DNA from 2 places in the Arthrobacter sp. AG1021 genome. Region 1 is predicted to be linked to the other one. Evidence: riboswitches for the same ligand, from Rfam matches in the RefSeq annotation. Region 1 holds a riboswitch; the other holds the start of a gene.
What was found. A riboswitch is a leader RNA that binds a small molecule or an ion and turns the genes downstream of it on or off. The one in region 1 is predicted to bind S-adenosylmethionine.
Positions count from the first base shown of each region.

Region 2: it holds a riboswitch for S-adenosylmethionine, as region 1 does, so the genes downstream of both, DFO58_RS14755 (acyl-CoA dehydrogenase family protein) here and DFO58_RS15990 (flavin reductase family protein) in region 1, are expected to answer to the same signal.

Region 1 is NZ_RBLB01000011.1:148,630-155,997, reverse strand. Features, by position in the region: gene DFO58_RS16000 (ZIP family zinc transporter) at 1-682, opposite strand, end outside; gene dnaB (replicative DNA helicase) at 744-2,099, opposite strand; gene DFO58_RS15990 (flavin reductase family protein) at 2,701-3,201, opposite strand; SAM riboswitch class IV at 3,299-3,415, opposite strand; gene DFO58_RS15985 (XRE family transcriptional regulator) at 3,767-4,321, opposite strand; gene DFO58_RS15980 (DMT family transporter) at 4,353-5,288, shown strand; gene DFO58_RS15975 (NAD(P)/FAD-dependent oxidoreductase) at 5,378-7,168, opposite strand.
Region 2 is NZ_RBLB01000010.1:252,629-259,996, forward strand. Features, by position in the region: gene ggt (gamma-glutamyltransferase) at 1-130, shown strand, start outside; gene DFO58_RS14745 (hypothetical protein) at 338-868, shown strand; gene DFO58_RS14750 (LLM class flavin-dependent oxidoreductase) at 963-2,381, opposite strand; gene DFO58_RS14755 (acyl-CoA dehydrogenase family protein) at 2,444-3,754, opposite strand; SAM riboswitch class I at 3,804-3,894, opposite strand; SAM riboswitch class I at 4,161-4,263, shown strand; gene DFO58_RS14760 (ABC transporter ATP-binding protein) at 4,269-5,090, shown strand; gene DFO58_RS14765 (aliphatic sulfonate ABC transporter substrate-binding protein) at 5,179-6,201, shown strand; gene DFO58_RS14770 (ABC transporter permease) at 6,207-7,043, shown strand; gene acs (acetate--CoA ligase) at 7,117-7,368, shown strand, end outside.

The sequences.
Region 1 (7,368 bases):
CGGTGTAGTCGTGGTCCACCGCGTAGGCCTCGGGAATCATGGTGTCGGCGATCATCGTGAGGATGCCTCCCGCGGCCACGGCGGTGGTGAAGGCCAGGACCTCGGCAGGCATGCCCTCCAAGGCAATCGCCCCGATGAAGGCGGCCAGGCCGCTGGCCAGCACGATCGAGCCCCACAGGGCGAAGATCGACCGGCCACTGCGCCCGGAGGCCTTCATGCCCGCCGAACTAGCCAGCCCCTCGGGAATGTTGGAGACGAAAATGGCGATCAGCATGGTCGGATTCACGCTGGCTCCCGCGACAAGCCCCAGGCCCAGCGCCACGGATTCCGGGATGCCGTCGATCAGCGCGCCGACGGCGATGGCTGATCCGGAGGAGGATCCGGAGCTGCCTGCCTGGGTGCGGTTTCTCTTGCGGCTGCGCCTGGCCAGCAGCGCGTTGGCGCCGAAGTAGAGCAGGGCGCCGGCAGCGACCCCGGCAGCCGTGGCCGCCAGCCCGCCCATGGTGAAGGCCTCCAGCACCAACTCGAAGCTCAGCGCGCTGACCAGCACGCCGGCGCCGAACGCCATGACGGCGCAGACCCAGACCCGGGGAATTCGCAGCCACCAGGCCGCTACGGCCCCGATCAGCAGCGCTGATCCGGCCACGGTTCCCCAGAGCAACGCGTGGAGGGAGACGAACATGACACCCACTATAGTTGGCGGTCAGCCAACCCAGTAGGTGCCCTGGAAATGCCGGCCGGGGCTACCCTTCCGAGGACATGTTGCTGAAGCGCGAGTAATGTCCCTGGAATGCCACGGTGATGGTCTTGGTGGGACCTGCACGGTGCTTCGCGATGATCACGTCGGCTTCGCCCGGACGGTTCTCCTTGTCGTACACATCGTCGCGGTGCAGCAGGATGACCATGTCGGCGTCCTGCTCGATCGAGCCCGATTCGCGAAGGTCCGAGACCATGGGCCGCTTATCGGTACGCTGCTCGGAACCACGGTTCAGCTGCGACAGCGCAATCAGCGGCACGTCGAGCTCCTTGGCCAGCAGCTTGAGGTTACGCGAGAACTCGGAGACTTCCTGCTGGCGCGATTCCACACGCTTGCCCGAACTCATCAGCTGCAGGTAGTCGAGGATGATCATGCGCAACTCGTTGCGCTGCTTCAGGCGTCGGCACTTGGCGCGGATTTCCATCATGGACATGTTCGGCGAATCGTCGATGAACAGCGGGGCCTCGTTCAGCCGGCCCATGGTGGTCGCGATCTTGGTCCACTGCGCGTCCTCCACCGAGCCCTTGCGCAGGTCCTGCAGCTGGATGGATGCTTCCGCCGAGAGCAGGCGCATTGCGATCTCGTTGCGGCCCATTTCCAGGGAGAAGAACACGGTGGCCATGTTGTGCTTGATGGCCGCGGAACGGGCGAAGTCCAGCGCGAACGTCGACTTGCCCACGGCGGGACGGGCCGCGATGATGATCATCTGGCCGCCCTTCAGGCCCTGGGTCAGCTCGTCGAACTCGTAGAAGCCGGTGGGCACGCCGGTGATGCCGTCGCCGGCGTTGGCGGCGTTCTCGATCTCGTCGACGGTACCCTCGATGATTTCGGACAGCCGCACGTAGTCTTCGCTGCCGCGGTTCTCGGAAACCTTGTAGACCTCGGCCTGCGCCTCGTTGACGATGGCATCCACCTCGCCGTCGGGCGAGTAGCCCATCTGGACGATACGGGTTCCGGCGTCCACCAGGCGGCGCAGCACGGCGCGTTCGCGCACGATTTCCGCGTAGTAGCCGGCGTTCGCGGCGGTCGGCACCTGCTGGATCAGATTGTGCAGGTAGGCGGCTCCGCCGACGCGAGCGATCTCGTTGCGCTTGGTCAGCAGGTCGGCCACGGTCACGGCATCCGCGGGCTCACCGCGGCCGTACAGGTCAATGACCGCCTCGTAGATTGCTTCATGGGCGGGACGGTAGAAGTCGGTGCCGCGAAGGACTTCGACGACATCGGCAATCGCGTCCTTGGAGAGCATCATGCCGCCAAGAACCGACATCTCGGCTTCGATATCCTGCGGCGGCTTGCGCCCCGCATCCGATGCTCGCTCTTCGTAGATCGGCTCTGCACTCATTACAGACACTTCCATCCCCTATGTACCCGCCGGGAAACCACTTTTGCCATATCGGCAACTGTCCATCGTGTCAGCACCAACCGACAGCTGGGCCCGGAGGCCTTGTGGATAGTCTTTCCCAGTGCCAACACTAGGTGGGTTATTAACAGAGGTAAACCCTGATATCCACAGAATATGTGGATAACCCACCACCTCCTGTGGACTCCCCTGTTCACTACGTGGGGATAATCCTGTGGATTACCCCACTTAAATGGCAGATATTAACACTTGACTTGGGTTTTTACGTTTTCACAGCTGTGGATAGAGAATTAATTTTTTCCACTGCACACAAGCTCCGTAGACGTTATCAACAGCCTGATTCCCGGAATCAAGGCGTTTTTCACAAGTTATCAACCCCAATCAACAGGCTATCCACAAAGCTGTGGATAGTGCTGTGGATAGCGACCCCGTCATAATTGCGTGATGAGCTGCGGAAATCCACACGTCGGCGAGCCGCGGTCCACGGAAACCGGGCATCAGGGCCCGAAGCCGCGCGGTTTGGATTTAAAACCGCTGCGGCGCGAAGGATGACCCTTCGCGCCGCAGCGTCTGGTGATGTCAGTTAAACGAGTTCGGGCACTGGCAGTGAGTGAAATCGCGAATCGTGGAAGATCTGCGGGGAATGGTTGGAGAAGTCATGACCGTGGACCTCCAGGAAGATCACCCAATGGTCGCCGGCTTCCACTTCGTTGTAGATCGAGGTCTCCAGCCAGAGGGTGGATTCCTGGATGAACAGGGCGGCTTGCTCAGTCTCATGGGTATCTACGCCGGCAAAGCGGTCGCCGTGCTTTGAGGCGATCTGCCCGCAAATCCCGTCGTTGCGCTCGCTGAGCACCGAGACGCCGATACGCTCCGCGGCACGCAGCTTGGGCCAGGTGTTGGAGGTTTTCTGCACCGCGAACATGACCAGGGCTGGCTCCAGCGATACTCCGACGGTAAAGGACGACGCGACGAGGCCGGTTTTCTCCCCGTCAATGACGGCGCAGAGTGCGGCGACGCCTGATGGGTGCTGCGCGAAAACCTTGCGCAGGGTCAGCGGGTCAAGATCCTGATTCAAAGACATGGCTCGATTCCTTCGGGTCGTGCCCAACGAGCGGGAACGTCCGGCAACAGCCCGTGGAGTTCACTTCTGCGCGCTGCCAGATGTTTGCACACTCGATGTGCGGTACTTGTGCCACGCGTTCTTGCGTGGGACCGAATCCTCACCTGGAGCACCCCACTACCGTTGAGAGGGTTGCCGGCCAGCAAGCCAGGGCTTATAGCTGACGCTCTTGATTCTGGTTAAAACCATATTGCTCGTTACGCCGCACGGTCAAACATTTCACTTCTCAAATCGCAATATTCAAGAAATTGTTCGACTTCTTCGGTAATTTCCGTGTTTCGATCATCCTTTTATTCGGAAGTTTCAGTCATTTTGCACGCATCTCCAGCCAACTTGTGCGGTTTGATTTCAAAGAATGTAGCGGGCCAAGGCAATCAAGCCGCTGGCTTCGTACATCTGCCATGCCGAGGGCAAGCGTCGCCCAAGCCCCCACAGACTTGCAGAACCCGACTCCCCGGATACCCCCGGGCGGTCCACAGCGACGCTTCCGTCAGAAGTACCGCCGCGCTGGCGGCCAGCCCGCCCGTCACGAAATGACGTTTCGAACGAACTTCACCGGTTCCGCGCCGGCATTCACGTAGGAATAGGACTGCGAACTGGGGTAGGTTGCATGTTCCCCCGCGTTCAGGTCCAGGACCGTCGAGGCGAACTCAATGAGCAGCTTGCCGTGAACTACCAAGATCATTTCCGACCAGCCTTGGGGATCGGGCTGGGCGTCATATCGTTCGCCGGGCGCAAGCACCCACGTCCACAATTGCACCTCTTCGCTGGCGGGGGCCGACCCCAGCAGCATCGCCCGACTCTGCGGACTACTCCCCTTCCACGCCAGTTCATTGATTTCGGAACGGGCCGCAGTAGGCGCGGTCACCAGATCAACGAAGCGAATTCCCAGCGCTTCCGCCAATTGGTCGAGTCCCGCCAGGCTGATATTCGCCTCGCCGGCTTCGAGGTTGATGATCGTGCGTCGGCTGACCCCCGAGCGCTGCGCAAGAATTGCCTGGCTCAGTCCCGCGCGTTTTCGGAAGTCGCGGAGATTGGATCCAACGTTGCGGAGAACCGGAGAGTCACTGGAATCTTGCATGTGCACTATTCTGCACTATATGATGTGCAGAATGGTGCACATTTCTGCCATACGGGAAAATTTTTCACTCAGCAGGCAAGAAGCCGCCCTCCTTACCATCACGTCCGTCTGGGGCGGAACTTTCCTGCTGATTCACTTGGCCATGCGCCACAGCGGACCGATGTTCTTTGTCGGCGTCCGATTTGTCATCGCAGGCTTGGTCGCCGCGGCCATTTTCTCGAAGTCGCTCTGCAGGATCACCGGCAGGGAGTTATGGGCCGGAACGGCCATCGGCGTGATGATCTTCCTGGGTTATGGGCTGCAGACCCAAGGGCTTCAAACCATCAATAGCAGCACTTCGGCGTTCCTGACAGCGCTGTACGTGCCGATGGTTCCGCTGTTGCAATGGCTGGTCTTTCGCCAGCGCCCCCACACGATGGTTTTGCTCGGGGCGGGTCTCGCCTTTGTCGGACTACTGCTGCTGGCTGGACCGGGTGCCGTCAGTCTGGGCTTGGGCCCTGGAGAGATCGCAACCTTGGCGAGCACCCTGCCTATGGCCGCAGAAATCCTGTTGATTGGCTTCTACGCCGGCAAGGTCAACCTGGGCAGGGTCACCGTCATCCAGCTGCTTGTTGCCGGCGGCCTCGGATTCTCCGCCATGCCGGCAGCCGGTGAATCCGTCCCCGAGTTCTCCTGGCTCTGGGCCGCCCCTGCCATTGGCCTGGGAGCCGCAAGTTTCCTGATCCAGGCGACCATGAACTGGGCGCAGAAGTCCGTCTCCCCCGCCCGGGCCACCATTATCTATGCCGGGGAACCGGTCTGGGCCGGAATCTTCGGCCGCATGGCCGGTGACCGGATGCCTGCCTTGGCGTTGCTCGGCGCGGCGGTCATCGTGGCCGGGACGTTGCTCAGCGAGATCCGACCGAGACCGGAGGACACGACACGGGATCAGGCTCAGGCTCCGAATCAGGACGCCCTGACCGAATAAGCCCGCAGACCTTTGGCACGCAGCCCTCGGCCCGCCCGGTCGCACCATCGAACCGGGCGGGCCGAGGACCCTCCAAACGCATCCACGCGTCAGAGCCGGTGGAAGCTTTCGGCGAGCGCGTACACCGGAGTGTCCAACCCCTCGTAGCGTGCCTTGAGCTGCAGCCCCAGATACTTGGAGTAGTGCCGGGACTGGTGCAGGTTGCCGCCGTGGAACCACAGGTTCTTGACCCTGGTCGGCTTCCACATGTTGCGCAACTCCCCCTCCCACGGCCCGGGATCCTTGGTGGTGCCCGAGCCCAGGCCCCAGCATTTGCCCACTTCGTCGGCGACTTCCTGGGAGATCAGCTGCGCGGCCCAGCCGTTCATGGAGCCGTAGCCGGTCGCGTAGACCACCGCGTCGGCGGGCAGCTCGGTGCCGTCGGACAGCACCACTGAATGTTCGGTTAGGTGCGAGACCTCGCCCTTGGCCAGCGCGATGGACCCGTCGGCCACCAGCTCCGAGGCGCCGATGTTGATGTAGTAGCCTGAGCCGCGGCGCAGGTACTTCAGGAACAGCCCCGAGTCGTCGTCGCCGAAGTCCAGGTCGAACCCGGCGTCGGTCAGCGACTGGTAGAACTGCGCGTCGTCCTCCCTGATCTGAGCGAAGGCGGGTTTGTGGAATTCGGGCAGCACCTTGTACGGGATCGAGGCGAAGATCAGATCCGCGGTATCGGTATCGATCCCGTTGGCCAGCGCCTCCTCCGAGTACAGCGGCCCGAGCACGGTTTTCATCAGCGATTCGGAGCGCACGATGTGCGTGCTGGAACGCTGGACCATCACCGGCTTGGCGCCGTTGTGGACCAGGTCCGCGCAGATGTCGTGGGCGGAGTTGTTCGCGCCGATCACCACGACGTTCTTGCCGCGGTAGGACTCGCCGCCCGGGTGGGTCGAGGAGTGGTTCTGCTCCCCGGCGAAGATCTCCTGGCCCGGGTACTGCGGAAGGTTCGGGATGCCTGACATGCCGGTGGCCATGACCAGGTGCGTGGGGCGCAGGGTCAGCGGCTGACCGTCGCGGAGAACCTGAACTATCCAGCCTTCGGACTCGGGGTCCTTGCGCGCGCTGACGGCCTCGGTCAGGGACCAGTAGTCCAGTTCCATGAGCTTGGTATAGCACTCCAGCCAGTCCCCCATCTTGTCCTTCGGCGTGAACACCGGCCAGTGGTCGGGGAACTCGATGTACGGCATATGGTCGTACCAGACCGGGTCGTGCAGGGCCAGGGAGTGGTAGCGCGAACGCCACTGGTCGCCGGGCTTGGGATGCTTGTCGATGATCAGCGCGGGCACGCCCATGCGCTTGAGCCGTGCTCCCAGGCCGATGCCGCCTTGGCCGCCGCCGATGACCAGCACGTAGGGCTGCTCGGTGATGCCCAGGGACTGCTGCGCCTTCTTTCTCCGGTCAAGCCAGTTCTCCGAGACCATGGCCGCGCCGTGGTCCGCGCCCAGTGTGCGGCGCGGGCCGGAGGGTTCGGGGAAATCGCGCAGGCTCTGAGCGGTGGAAAGCATGGTCCAGCCCAGCGAGTCGCGCAGCCGGAACAGGCCCTTGCCCTGCATCGCGTTGTTCTCGAAGGTGTACCACGCCTCGATGATGCCGTCGGCTTCCGAAGCTCCGGCGACCTGCAGGTTGCGCGGCCAGGCGCCAGAGTCGATGCCCAGCAGCATGGATTGGATGCCGTCGCGCCCCTCGGCGGTGTGCAGGTTCCAGGTCAGCGCGGTCAGATCGCGCCAGTAGGACTCTTCGCCGAACAGCTGGGCCGCGGCGGTGGAATCGTCTGCTGCCAGCGCCTGCTGCAGCTGCGCCAACCATGCTTGAGCCTGGACTTCCGGGGAGTTCTCAGCCATCGTCATCACTTCATTTCTTTCTGAAACCGTTGGGATGGTGCGGCCGGGGCTGCGCCGCGTGGAATCCAGAATATGATGTAGGCCATAAAATAAAAGGGTTGCAAAAGGTTGCAACCGAGTTGAGGTGCTTCCATTTGTGGTGATCGGCATCCTCGACCATTGCGCCTCTTAAATGCCAAATTCATTCGGCCTTTTCAAGC
Region 2 (7,368 bases), on a different contig from region 1:
GTTCACCCCGCAGGCTGAAATCGGCGCGGTGGCGGCCGTGGAGGTCGACTCCCACGGCAAGCTCACCGCGGCCGCCGAACCAGTGCGCCGCGGCGGCGGCTCCGCGATGGTGGTGAAGCCGGCCAAGTAGCCCGGCGGGCGCCGCCCGCTGCGCCGCTCCTGCGCCCCGTCCGGCCTGCGGACGGGGCACAGCGTGCTAAGCCACTGGCTGCCCGCGCAAAAAAGCTTGCGGGATGCTGAACCGGAGCGGGCTCTGTCTCGTTCTCACCTTGTACGGTTTTCCACGCTCCCGCCCTCGGCTCTGCGGGAGGAACCAGGACGAACAAGGAGCACGATCATGGGCAAGGCATTTTCGAAAGCCGCGGTCCTCACCGCAGCCTTGACGTTGGTTCTGGCCGGGTGCTCCGGCCAGAACGGTTCAGCCCAGGACAATCCAGGCCAGGGCAATTCCGGAACCTCGAACTACGGGGTGCCGAATACCGGCAGCAGCCCGGTGCCGAATCTCAAGCAGAACGGAGCGATCCTTGAAATGCGGCAGACCGAGCTGGGCAGCATCGCCACCGACCAGCGGGGCATGAGCATCTACCAGTTCGACGAGGACACGCAGAACTCCGGGGCTTCCTCCTGCACCGGCGGATGCCTCGACTTGTGGCCTCCGGTCCCCTCGGGCCCGGCCTCGCTGAGCGATGCCAAGGGCATCACCGGGAAGCTGGGCACCATCACCGGCGCCGATGGCAAGCCGCAGCTGACGCTGAACGGCTGGCCCATGTACTACTACGTTTCGGACAGCAAACCCGGAGACACCAAGGGCCAGGCGGTCAGCGACGTGTGGTGGGTCGTGGACAGCGCCGGCGTGCCGATCCACTGACCTGTGGCGCAGCACAACCGCTGGTTAACTGCCGACCGGCCCCGCCGCCCTTGACTGGGCTGCGGGGCCGGTAGGCCGTGCGGTAGTTCCGGGATCAGACCTGGGCGGCCAAGCGGTTGGAGACCTTGAAGGACGCCGCGCGGTGGGTGTCCTTGACGTGGTCGCCTGCGCCGAACAGCTTGTTGCGCAGCGAGCCGTCGGCGTACTCGGTCTTGTACGCGCCGCGGGCCTGCAGCTCGGGAACCACGTACTCGACGATGTCCTCGAAGGTGCCCGGGGTGATGGCGTAGGCCAGGTTGAAGCCGTCGACGTCGGTGTAGTTGACCCAGTCGATGAGCTTTTCGGCGACCTCGGCGCCGGAGCCCACGGTGATCGGGCCGAAGCCGCCCACGCCAACCCATTCGGCCAGCTGGCGCACGGTCCACGGGTTGCCCTCGTCGCCGCTGGCCTTCTGGAAGGTGGCCACGGAAGACTGGATGGCGTTGGACTTCACGTCGGCGCCGATGACCTCGTCCGGGTTGAAGGTGGACAAATCGATGCCCATCCAGCCGGAGATCAGCACCATGGCGCCCTCGATGTCCGCATAGGACTTGTAGTCCTCATACTTGGCCTGGGCTGCTGCCGAATCCTCGGCGGTGATGATGGTCTGCATCGCGAAGATCTTGATGTCGTAGCGGCCGCGGCCCGCGGCCTCGGCATGGTCGCGGATCTTGGTGACGGTGTCCTTGAGCATTTCGCGGGTCGGGCTGGTCACGAAAACCGCCTCCGCGTTCTGCGCGGCGAACTTCAGGCCGCGCGGCGAGGTGCCTGCCTGGTAGATGACCGGGGTGCGCTGGGTGCTCGGCTCGGTAATGGCGATGCCCGGAACCTTGAAGTACTTGCCATCGTGGTTGATCGGGTGCACCTTGGCCGGGTCGGTGTAGACGCCGGTTTCCTTGTCGGCCTGCACCGCGTCGTCTTCCCAGGAGCCTTCGAGCAGCTTGTAGACCACCTCGAGGTATTCGTCCGCATGGTCGTAGCGCTCATCGTGCTCCATCTGGTCTTCCTGGCCCATGTTGCGGGCGGCCGAAGGCAGGTAGCCGGTGACCACGTTCCAGCCCACGCGGCCGTTGGTCAGGTGGTCGAGGGTGGCCAGGCGGCGGGCGAAGGGATACGGGTGCTCGTAGGCGGTGCCGGCGGTGACGCCGAAGCCGAGGTTCTCGGTCACCGCGGCCATGGCGGAGACCAGCAGGAACGGGTCGTTGACCGGGGCCTGGGCGCCGGTGCGCAGCGGGGACTCGTTGGTGCCGTTGTACACGTCGTAGGTGCCCAGCACGTCGGCGATGAACAGGCCGTCGAACTTGCCCTTTTCCAGCACCTTGGCCAGGTGGGTCCAGTAGCCGATGGTCTTGTAGTCGGCGGCCTTGTCCTTCGGGTGGCGCCACAGGCCCGGGGACTGGTGGGCGACGCAGTTCATGTCGAAGGCGTTGAAGAGGATTTCCCGCTTCGCGTTGTGTGGCTGGTTCTCGCTCATGGATGTGCCCCTTGTTCGTGGTTGAGAAGTGGAAGTCTGGTGGGTGCGCGGCGCGGCGGCCGCTAGCTGGCGTGGTGCCCGGTGGGTGCGGCGAGGTCGCCGGTGACCGAGAGGCGCTGGGGTTGGACCCCGTTGATCTCGTAGTCCCCCACGATGCGCGCCTTGTAGATCGCTGGGTTGTGGGTGGCGATGGTGCGTGCGTTGCGCCAGTGCCGGTCCATGTTGCAGCTGCTGCGGGTGGACGAGGCGCCCAGTCCGTCGAAGAGCTTGCTGGTGGCGCTGATGACTAGCGGCTGCACGATGGTCTGCGCCCGGTTGGCGGCCAGCTCGCAGACCGCGAAGCGCTCCTCCGCGTTCAGCTGCGCGTCCTGCAGCGCGGCTTCGACCTCCAGCACCGCGCCGATGACCACCGAGTCCGCGGCGAAGACCTCCGCGGAGACCTCCCCCACCAGCTGCAGCACCTGCGGTTCGCGGTGCACCGGGACGCCGGTGCCGGTGGTGAAGCTGCGGGTGCGCGCCTGCACCGAGCTGCGCATGTCGTTCAGCGCCGCGCGGCCGATGCCTGCCTGCACCGCCATGAGCACCAGCTGGAAGATCGAGGCCTCGGGGTCGTTGGGATCCTCCGGCATGAAGCTGTCCACCGGCACCTGGTGGAACTCGGTGGTTCCGGTGCCGGTCAGCCCCTGGCCGAAGCCGTCCCAGTCGTCCAGGATCTTCACGCCGCTGTGCTGGGTAGAGACCACGGCGATCTGGCGTCCCGGGCGCTCCGGATGGGCCACCGCGACGGTGGTCCAGTCCGCGAAGATGGTGCCGGTGCAGTAGTACTTCTCGCCGTTGACCACCCAGCGGCCGTCGACCTGGCTGGCCTTGGTGTTCAGCGTGCCCAGCGCGTTGCCGCCGCTTTCGGTGTAGGCGTTGCCAACGATCTGCCCGGCCGCGATGCGGGCGAACCACTTAGCCTTCAGCTGCTCGTCCTGCAGGCGCAGCGCGTCCTCGACAAAGGCAATGTGCGCGCGCCAGAGCTGGCCGATATGGGAATCGGCCTCGGAAAGCTCGATGAGCAGGCGGAAGACGTCGCTGAGCCGGGCCCCGTGGCCGCCGTCGGCGACCGGCAGGCGCAGCGCCCCGAAGCGGTCGCGGTTCAGCAGGCCCACCTGCTCGAAGGGCAGGATGCGGTTGCGGTCGCGCTCCTTGGCGCCGGCGGCGATCTGGGCGAACACCGGACGGAAAATCGCTGCAAGGCGCTCGTAGTCTTCGTCGGCCCCCGGCCCCGGAGTCACCTTGAGCAGCTGGCGGGTCGGACGGTCTTCGGTGAACTCGTCAAGCTCCAGCGCATTGCCGGCGCCCGGGGTGCTCAGCGTGTTAAAGTCCACCTCAAAATCGTTTTGGGGTGCGCCAAAAGACATAAAAAGTCCTCGATTCTTTCCATCGATCCTGGCGGTAGCACCGTCCCTGTCATGGGTGGTTGCTGCGGCGTCGTGGAGCCAGATCTCTCAGCCGCTCTGGATGGGTCGTAATCATTTGTAGCCGTAACAATCGGGCGGCTCCAAGCCCCGAAGTCATATTTCGTCGCTGAAAACGCACGGGTTGCAGGGACTCGCGAGTGCCGATTGCCGCGAACCGCCGAAGATGACCCAAGGAGGAGGGGCAAAGATCGATCAAACCAACGCTCAATGAAATAAATAACGAAATATCCCACAGATTACGCGCTTACATCGAATATTTTTCATGTTACGCAGGATTTGCAATGGAATCGTTCGAATGCGTGTAATGGATGCGTAACCATCCCGAGCGGCCGAGAGATCTGGCTCTACGACGCCGCAGCAACCACCGTTGAATTCCCGGAATTCACGGCCGGTGCTACCGCCAGGACCGATGGAGATGATCATGGCTACTGCCTTTGCCCTGCCTCAGACCGAGGTTGCAACCAGCGCATCCAGCGCGCTGTCCGTGGACTTCCACAATGTCTCGCGCACCTTCACCACCAAGAAGGAGCAGCGCACCGTCCTCGCAGACGTCAACCTCCACATCGAAGCAGGACAGGTTGTGGCGATCCTCGGAGCCAGCGGCTGCGGCAAGTCGACGCTGCTTCGCTCGGTGTCCGGCTTGGACCACCCCACGGGCGGCGCAGTCTTCACCGGCACCCGGGAAGTCAACGACATCAACGAGCTGTGCGCGGTGGCCTTCCAGGAGCCACGGCTGCTGCCATGGCGTTCGGTGCGCGAGAACATCGCACTCGGACTGGCTCCGGGGACCAGCAAGCCGGCCGGCATTGAACTCATCAACCAGCTGCTGGAGCTGACCGGGTTGACCCACGCGGCCGATCTGCGGCCACGCGAAATTTCCGGCGGCATGGCACAGCGCGTATCGCTCGCCCGAGCACTGGCCCGCCGCCCCGGCGTGCTGCTGCTCGATGAACCATTCGGCGCACTGGATGCACTGACCCGCCTGAAAATGCAGGACCTGCTCCTGTCCATCCATGCGTCGTTCCCGACCACCGTCCTGGTGGTGACCCACGACGTCGACGAGGCGCTGACCCTGGCAGATCGGGTGATCGTCCTGGGGCGTGCCAATGGCCAGCAATCAGCGACGGTCATCGAGGACCTCCGGCTGTCCGCGGCGCACCCGCGCAGCCACAGCGACGCACTGTTCGTCACCAACCGCGCCCACCTGCTGGGACTGCTGGGCGTCGACACCGCAAACCACTAATACCGGCTTCGCCACCGGCATCTCGACTTTCTTCTACGGCTGCATCCACGCAGCCGCTGCACTCGCACGCACAAATCAAGGAATTTCCATGCTCGCAAACCGTGTCACCCGTCGTACCGCACTGTCCATCACCGCCCTGACCGTCGGTGCCGTGGCCCTCTCCGGCTGTGCCGGAGAGAACGCCTCGGCAGCCGGCGACGGCAAAACCCTGTCCATCGACTACGCCACCTACAACCCGCTGAGCCTGGTGCTCAAGGAAAAGGGTTGGCTGGATGCGGCAGCCAAGGAACAGGGTGTCACCGTCGAGTGGATCCAATCCGCCGGATCGAACAAGGCAAATGAAGCGCTGCGCGCCGACGCTGTGCAGGTCGGTTCCACCGCTGGCTCCGCCGCACTGCTGGCCCGCTCCAACGGCTCGCCGATCAAGACCATTTCGCTCTACTCGCAGCCTGAATGGGCGGCGCTGGTGGTCAACAAGGACTCGAAGATCACCATCCCGGCAGACCTGAAGGGCAAGTCGGTCGCCGCCACCAAGGGCACTGATCCGTACTTCTTCCTGCTGCAGACCCTTGAGGAGGCCGGTCTGAGCGAAAAGGACATCACCCTGCAGAACGTCCAGCACGCCGATGGGCGCACCGCGTTGGCCAACGGCTCGGTCGACGCATGGTCCGGTCTCGACCCGATCATGGCCGCCGCCGAACAGGACGGCGCCAAGCTGTTCCACCGCAACCTGGACTACAACACCTACGGCGCACTGAATGCCCGCGCGGACTTCATCGAGGAAAGCCCGGAGCTGGCCCAGCTGGTGGTCGACTCGTACGAGAAGGCCCGCGAATGGGCCGTTGCGAATCCGGACGAAACCGCGGACATTCTGGCCGAGGTCGCAGGACTGGAGTCCGAAGTCGCCCAGACGGTGATCAACGAACGCTCGAACCTGGACGTGGACACCGTTCCCGGCGAATCCTTCACCAAGGTGCTCGGCAACATCGCCCCTACCTTGGTTGCCAGCGGCGACGTATCCAAGCAGGAAACCGTTGACGAAGCGCTGGCCACCCTGGTGGATGATCAGTTCGCCACCAAGGCCGACGCCAAGAACATTTCCGGAGAGTAATCATCATGTCCACGCCAACTCAGATTTCCCAGGCAGCCGACGGCAGCTCTGCCGCTGCCGACCGGCACAAACCTGGCTTCGCCGCTCGGATCCTGCAGGCGCCCAAGTGGCTGTTGTCCTTGATCCTGCCGGTGGTCATTGTAGCGGTATGGCAGTACGTCACGGTCAGCGGCATCGTCGCCCCCTGGTCGCTGCCGACCCCGGGTGCGGTGCTCGCCGCGGCCGGTGAGCTGTTCCAAGACGGAGATCTGAGCAAGCATGTCGGAATCTCCACCCAGCGAGTCCTACTGGGCTTCGCGATCGGCTCGCTGCTCGGATTGCTCTTTGGCGCGCTGGTGGGCCTGTCCAAGCTCGCCGACGCCCTGCTGAGCCTGAGCATCGGGGCTCTGCGCGCGGTCCCTTCACTTGCCTGGGTACCGCTGCTGGTGCTGTGGATGAAGATGGGCGAGGATTCCAAGGTCACGCTGATCATCATCGGCGCGTTCTTCCCGGTCTTCACCACCGTCTCGCTGGCCCTGCGCCACGTCGATGCGCAGCTGGTGGAAGCCGCACGCTCCTTCGGGTTCAAGGGCCTGAACCTGCTGCGTACGGTACAGCTGCCGGCAGTGGTCCCGTCCATTTTCTCCGGACTCCGGCTTGCACTGGCCCAGGCCTGGCTGTTCCTCGTGGCAGCAGAATTGCTCGGCGCCTCGATGGGGCTCGGATTCCTCCTGACGGATTCGCAGAACAACGGCCGTCTGGACCGCTTGATCTTGACCATCATCCTGCTCGCGATCTTCGGCAAGATCACCGACGCCCTGCTGTCGGTGGCCGAACGCTGGGCCATCCGGCGCTGGACGTAAACCGGGCACCGACACAGCCCATGTCCTAGTCCGCCACCACCCGATTTCGCATTTCAACCCAAGGAAAACCGCAATGACCACCGAATTGGCATCCAGCACAGCAGCCGCGACCACGGAGAACCGCCACGAATTCTGGGACGAGGCGGCAAACCTTCTGGATTGGGAAACCCCCTGGCACACTACCAGTCAGATCATTCCGGCGGATCCCCAGGCCCAGCGCGGCCCGCAGATCTCCTGGTATCTGGGCGGCACGCTGAACGCCTCAGTGAACTGCGCGGACCGCCACGTGGCCGCCGGCAACGGGGACAAGGTGGCCCTGTACTTC